DNA from 2 places in the Acuticoccus sediminis genome. Region 2 is predicted to be linked to the other one. Evidence: riboswitches for the same ligand, from Rfam matches in the RefSeq annotation. Region 2 holds a riboswitch; the other holds the start of a gene.

Region 1 (3,380 bases), on a different contig from region 2:
GCAGCCGGCGATGAAGGGGGCGGAGAGGGTGCCGATGTTCACCGTCACCGCCCCGGCGATCCCGGCGAACTCGCCCGCCTCCTCGGCGTCCGACACCATCGCCGGCGAGGCGCCGGCCGCCAGGAGGACGTTCGCGGCGATGTTCATCGCCACGTAGTTCGTCAGGCACTGGACGAGCGGCGGGCTCGTCCGCAGGGCGCCGAGGAGGGCGCCCGGAGACTGGGTCACGACTGCACCTCTTCGACCGGCATGTAGAGGTTGCCGCCGTCGCGGTAGCGCTCGGCCATGTCGGCCATGCCGGCGGCGGCCTTCGCCTCCTCGCGGATGTCGTGTGAGATGCGCATCGAGCAGAACTTCGGCCCGCACATGGAGCAGAAGTGCGCGACCTTGTGCGCCTCCTTCGGCAGCGTCTCGTCGTGGAAGGCGCGGGCGGTGTCGGGGTCCAGCGAAAGGTTGAACTGGTCCTCCCAGCGGAACTCGAACCGGGCGCGCGACAGCGCGTCGTCGCGGATCTTCGCGGCCGGGTGGCCCTTGGCGAGGTCCGCCGCGTGGGCCGCGATCTTGTAGGTGATGACGCCGGTCTTCACGTCGTCCCGGTCGGGCAGGCCGAGGTGCTCCTTGGGGGTGACGTAGCAGAGCATCGCGGTGCCGAACCAGCCGATCATCGCCGCGCCGATGCCGGAGGTGATGTGGTCGTAGCCCGGCGCGATGTCGGTCGTGAGCGGACCGAGGGTGTAGAACGGCGCCTCGCCGCAGACGGCGAGCTGCTTGTCCATGTTGGCCTTGATCTTATGCATGGGGACGTGTCCGGGCCCCTCGATCATCACCTGGCAGTCCTTCGCCCAGGCGATTTTTGTGAGCTCGCCGAGCGTCTCAAGCTCGGCGAACTGCGCCGCGTCGTTGGCGTCGGCGATGGAGCCGGGGCGCAGGCCGTCGCCGAGCGAGAACGACACGTCATAGGCCCGCGCGATGTCGCAGATCTCCTCGAAGTGCTCGTAGAGGAAGCTCTCGCGGTGGTGGTGGAGGCACCACTTGGCCATGATCGACCCGCCGCGCGAGACGATGCCGGTCACCCGGTCCACCGTCAGCGGGATCATGTGGAGCCTGACGCCGGCGTGGATGGTGAAGTAGTCGACGCCCTGCTCGGCCTGCTCGACGAGGGTGTCGCGGAACACCTCCCAGTTGAGCGCCTCGGCGATGCCGCCGACCTTCTCCAGCGCCTGGTAGATCGGCACCGTGCCGATGGGGACGGCGGCGTTGCGGACGATCCAGTCGCGGATGTTGTGGATGTTGCGGCCGGTGGAGAGGTCCATGACCGTGTCCGCCCCCCAGCGCGTGGCCCACACCATCTTCTCCACCTCCTCGGCCATGGACGAGGTGACGGCCGAGTTGCCGATGTTGGCGTTGATCTTCACGAGGAAGTTGCGCCCGATCGCCGTCGGCTCGAGCTCGGGGTGGTTGATGTTGGCCGGGATGATCGCGCGCCCCCTCGCGATCTCGTCGCGCACGAACTCGGGGGTGACGTAGTCCGGGATCTCCGCGCCGAAGTCCTCGCCGTCGCGCACGAGCGTCTCCTTGAGGGCGGCACGGCCGAGGTTCTCGCGGATCGCCACGAACTCCATCTCTGGCGTGACGATCCCGGCGCGGGCGTAGGCGATCTGCGTGACGGCCCGTCCGGAAAGCGCGCGCAGGGGCCGGTGCCGGACCGGGAACTCCGGCGTCAGGCGCTCGCCCTGCGCGAAGCCGTTGTCCTCGGCCTTCACGGTGCGACCGTCGTAGGCCTCGGTGTCGCCCCGCGCGGCGATCCAGTCGGAGCGGAGCCGGGGGAGGCCGCGGTCGATGGCGATCTCGGCGGCGGGGTCGGTGTAGGGGCCGGAGCTGTCGTAGACCGTGACGGGCGGCTCGCCGGCCGAGGGATGCACGTCGATCTGCCGCAGCGGCACGCGGATGTCCGGGTGCATCGTCCCGGGCCGGTAGATCCGGCGCGAGGCGGGCAGCGGGCCGGTGGTAACGGTCGGTGAAACGTCGGTCATGAGTGAGCCTCCCAGCTCCAGCGCGTGGAGACCCAGTTCCGCGTTGAATGGGAGAGGTTGCGCCGGAGGATCGGACCTGTCGCCCAACGGTCCCGCGCGAGACCCGAACACCATCCCTACGCCAGTATGAACTGGATCAGGTTCTTCGGGTCACTGCGCTGCCGGTCCCGCTCGGACCGGCGATCAGAATCTCAGCCCCTTGTCGGGACCCCCCGGGTGAAGGCCTCAAGCCTGCTCCCGGGGGAGGGCGCTCGTCAAGCCGTCGCCGTCGCGGCGGTCCGGGCGTCACCAGGATCGACAGGCCGCCGGCGTGGTGCCGGACGGGGGAAGCCGCCGCCGCTCCGCAGGGCGGCGGCCCGGGGCCCTAGAGGAGGCCGCGGCCGGCGAGGTTCGCCATCAGCTCGCGCATGCCGAACGTCCACGGCGGAGCCTCGGTCGAATAGGTGACCGTGTTGCTGAGGGCGCCCAGCGTCTCGGTCGCGATGGTGACGACGTCGCCGGGGTGGTGCGTGAACCCCTGGCCCGGCGCGTCGCGGTCCTCCACCGGGGCGAACATGGTGCCGAGATAGAGGACGAGCCCGTCCGGGTACTGATGGTGGCTGCCGATGGTGGCGCCGGCGAGCTCCTCCGGCGACCGGCTGATCTGCCGCATCGAGGAGCGGCCGGAGAGCTCGAACCCGTCCTCGCCGGTGACGGTCAGGCTCACCTCCGCCGCCGCGACGTCGGCCGCGCCGAAGCTCTCGTCGTAGAGGCGGATGAAGGGGCCGAGCGCGGCGGACGCGTTGTTGTCCTTCGCCTTGCCGAGAAGGAGCGCCGAGCGTCCCTCGACGTCCCGAAGGTTGACGTCGTTGCCGAGCGTGGCGCCGACGATCCGCCCGGTGGAGGCGATGACGATGACGATCTCCGGCTCCGGATTGTTCCACGAGGAGACCGGGTGGAGGCCGACATAGGCGCCCGGTCCGACCGCGCTCATCGGCTGCGCCTTGGTGAAGATCTCCGCGTCCGGCCCGATGCCGACCTCGAGGTACTGCGACCAGGCCTTCTTGGCGATCAGCGCCTCCTTGAGGGCCATCGCCTGCTCGGAGCCGGGCTTCAGCCGGGAGAGGTCCGTGCCGATGAGCCCGGTGATCTCCGACCGGAGCGCCGCCGCCTTGGAGAGGTCGCCCCGCGCCTGCTCCTCGATGACGCGCTCCATGAGGCTCGCGACGAACGTGACGCCCGACGCCTTGACGGCGTGGAGGTCGACCGGGGCGAGGAGGTAGGGAGCGTCGGCCGTGCGCGTCGCCGCGGTCTGGGCCGTCAGCGTGCCGACGTCACCGATGGCCTCGCCCTTCGCGCCGCGGACGA
Region 2 (3,380 bases):
TACCACCTGCCCGAAACGAAGCGGATGTCGCTCACCGAGATCGTCGCCGCCTGGCGGGAGATCGCCGCGCGGACGGCGCCGCGCACGGTGATGGCGCTGCCGCACCCGTCGTGGCGCAACAATGCGTGGCTGCGGAGGAACGCCTGGTTCGAGGCGGAGCACCTGCCGGAGTTGCGGCAGCGGATCCGGACGATCCTTTCCCGCACCGAGGATGCCGCCTGACCACCGGCCACAGACCCCGGCGTTGCTTGCGGCGGCAAGTCGCCTTCTGTTCTTAACTAATAAGTAATAGTAAGTGTCCTCAAGGACTTGCCGACTGGAAAAGCAAGCGTCGTGCGCCTATCATGATCGATACACCGATGCTCTGAGGTTGATGTAATGAAGTCCGAGGCCGCTCGGTTACTCACAGGCATGATACTTTCGGTCGGCCTGACCGGGACGGCGTTCGCGCAGAACCAGGACCTGCCGCCCGCCGCGGCCGAGACGCGGGACACCGGCCGCATCTTCCTCGACGGCCGCGTCGCCGAGGTCTACGTCGACAACGTGAAGACGATCGCCGTGATGCCAGAGGCACCGCAGTCCAACTGCCCGTCCACCGAGTACGTCTACGAGCGCGACCGGCCGAAGTGGCTGTACGAGACCGGCCGCCTCCTGGTGGCGGCGGAGGAGGGGGCGGACATCCGCATCTCCTTCACCTGCTACGGCGGCCTTCAGAGCATCAACGCGATCCAGTTCCTCTCCCCGTCGACGCGCCGCGTGACCTCCGGCACGCCGCAGCAGTCCCGTCTGGTGCCGACGGCGGCGGACCAGCGGAACGGCCTGCCCCCGTCCCGCAACCCCGACACGCGGCAGGAGACGCGCTCCCCCGGCACCGCGGCGGCGGCCGTGAGCGACGCGCGGGGCGCGCCGCTGCCGACCGGCGGCGTCGGCGCGGCGGGCGGGTTCGCACCGCCTCCGCCGCCGAGCGCCGCCAACGCGGTCAACCAGCGCGTCGCCCCGCTGCCGCGGTAGCGACGGCACCGCCTCGAAGGGGCGGCGTAGACCGGACGCGGCCTAGAACGCCTTGAAGGTGATGATGGTCTTGGTGTCCAGAATGCCGGGAACGGCGTGGACCTTCTCGTTCACGAAGTGGCCGATGTCCGTGTCCCGGTCGACATAGAACTTCACGATCAGGTCGTAGTCGCCGGCGGTCGAATAGATCTCCGAGGCGATCTCGGCGTCGGCCAAGGCGTTGGCGACCTCGTACGATCGGCCGAGCTGGCACTTGATGAGGATGAAGAACGGCGTCATGGGCTCCTCCCGCCCGGCTTTGATGCGGTAAACGTCGCGGGCGGACAACCCCATAGGGTGTTGGCGTCGATGGGGAAACTCCTTAGATGTTGGTTGTCCAAGGGGGCGCCTTCGGGCTGAGAGGCATGTTGCCGACCCCTAGAACCTGCTCCGGGTCATGCCGGCGAAGGGATTGGAGACCACGTGACGCACCCGACTTCAGCACGAATCGCAGCCCTCGGGCCTGAGACCGGCGGCCCGCCGCCGCTCGCCGGTGCCCTGTTCGACCCGACGGACGTCGCCGCGGCGCTCGGGCGGCTGGCGATGGCCCGACCGCGCATCCACGCCCTCGTCGCCCCCGTCGCGCAGCCGCTGGTCGCCAACGTCGCGGCGGCGCTGGGGATCGACATCTCGATGACCATCGACGCCGACGAGGTGCGCCCGATGGCCGCGGGCTCCGGCGCGATCTGCGTCAACCTCGGCATGCTGGATTCGGCGCGGCGGGCGGGGATCCTTGCGGCGGTGCGGACCGGCCAGCCGTTCGTCCTCGACCCGGTGAAGGTCGACCGCGTGCCGGCGCGCCTCGCGTTCGCGCGCGAGCTCCTCGCCTACAAGCCGAGGGTGGTGAAGGGGAACGCGGCGGAGATGGCGGCGCTCGGGCCGGTCCCGGACGGAACCGTCGCGGTCACCACCGGCGCGGTCGACCGGCTTTCGGTTCGCGGTCCGATGGGCGACCGGACCGTCTACCTCGCCAACGGGACATCGAAGCTGGACCGCGTCATCGCGACCGGGTGCACCGCGGGGATGCTGATCACCTCCATCGTCGCGATCGAGAGCGACCCCATGCTGGCGGCCGTCGCCGGCCTCAGCCTGATGAACGTCTCCGGCGAGATCGTCGCGTCCAGCAACCCGGGGCCGGGTTCGTTCGCTGTCGCGCTGGTCGACGCCATCGGGACGGCGGACGCGCAGGAGATCGCTGGGCGCATCCGGGTCGCCAAGCCGCCGCTCGATCCGCGCCTTTACCTCGTCCTCGGGCCCGGCGAGCCTGACCCGCTCAGGCTGGTCCGCGCTGCGACGGCGGGCGGCGTGACGCTCGTCCAGTGGCGCGACAAGTCCGGCTCGACGGCCGAGCAGGTGGAGGCGGTCCGCGCGCTGGTTGCGGCGTCGCCCGTGCCGGTGCTCGTCAACGACCGCGCCGACGTGGCGCGGGCCGCTGGCGCCGCCGGCGTCCATGTCGGCCACGGCGACCTCTCGGCGGCCGAGGCGCGGGAGATCGTCGGCCCGGCGGCCATCGTCGGCCTGACGATCCATTCGTTGGACGAGGCGGTCGCGGCCGACAATGCGCCCATCGACTACGCGTCCGTCGGCGGCGTCTTCGAAACGCACAGCAAGGTGAATCCCGACCCGCCCATCGGCATCGATGGTTTCAGGGCGATCGCCGGGCGGCTGCGGCAGCGCCGGCCGGCGCTTCCCATCGTGGCGATCGCCGGGATCACCGAGGAGCGGGCCGAGGCGCTCGCCGCCGCCGGGGCCGACGGCATCGCCGTCATCAGCGCCATCACCAGCTCCGGGGAGCCGGGCCGGGCCGCGGAAGCCCTGCGGCAGGCCTTTGCCCGCGGACAGGCCAGGGAGACCGCATCATGATCGCCCTCACCATCGCCGGCTCGGATTCGGGCGGCGGCGCCGGGATCCAGGCGGATCTGAAGACCTTCGCGGCGCTCGGCGTCTACGGCGCCAGTGTCATCACCGCGCTGACGGCGCAGAACACGATGGGCGTGCAGGGGGTCTATCCGATCCCGGCGGACTTCGTGGCGCAGCAGCTCACCTCGGTGATGTCCGACCTCGACGTGCGCGCGATCAAGATCGGCATGCTCGCCGACGTCGCGGTCATCGACAGGCTGGCGGATATGCTGGCGGCCGTCCCCGTCCCCGTGGTGCTGGACCCGGTGATGGTGGCCGCGTCCGGGGACCGTCTCGTCCCGGTGGAGGCGGTGGCGGCGCTGCGTGACCGGCTGTTCGGTGTCGCCACCATCGTGACGCCGAACGTGCCGGAGGCCGCGGTGCTCCTCGGCACCGCGGAGGCGACCGACGAGGCCGGGATGCGGGCGCAG

What was found. A riboswitch is a leader RNA that binds a small molecule or an ion and turns the genes downstream of it on or off. The one in region 2 is predicted to bind thiamine pyrophosphate.
Region 1: linked by a shared signal. The riboswitch ahead of thiC (phosphomethylpyrimidine synthase ThiC) and the one ahead of thiE (thiamine phosphate synthase) in region 2 are both predicted to bind thiamine pyrophosphate.

The regions. Positions count from the first base shown of each region.
Region 1 is NZ_QHHQ01000004.1:307,682-311,061, reverse strand. It holds gene thiM (hydroxyethylthiazole kinase) at 1-228, opposite strand, end outside; gene thiC (phosphomethylpyrimidine synthase ThiC) at 225-2,033, opposite strand; TPP riboswitch at 2,129-2,258, opposite strand; gene DLJ53_RS19570 (fumarylacetoacetate hydrolase family protein) at 2,398-3,380, opposite strand, start outside.
Region 2 is NZ_QHHQ01000003.1:125,477-128,856, forward strand. It holds gene DLJ53_RS14825 (uracil-DNA glycosylase family protein) at 1-222, shown strand, start outside; gene DLJ53_RS14830 (hypothetical protein) at 412-1,011, shown strand; gene DLJ53_RS14835 (Lrp/AsnC ligand binding domain-containing protein) at 1,054-1,290, opposite strand; TPP riboswitch at 1,382-1,479, shown strand; gene thiE (thiamine phosphate synthase) at 1,474-2,913, shown strand; gene thiD (bifunctional hydroxymethylpyrimidine kinase/phosphomethylpyrimidine kinase) at 2,910-3,380, shown strand, end outside.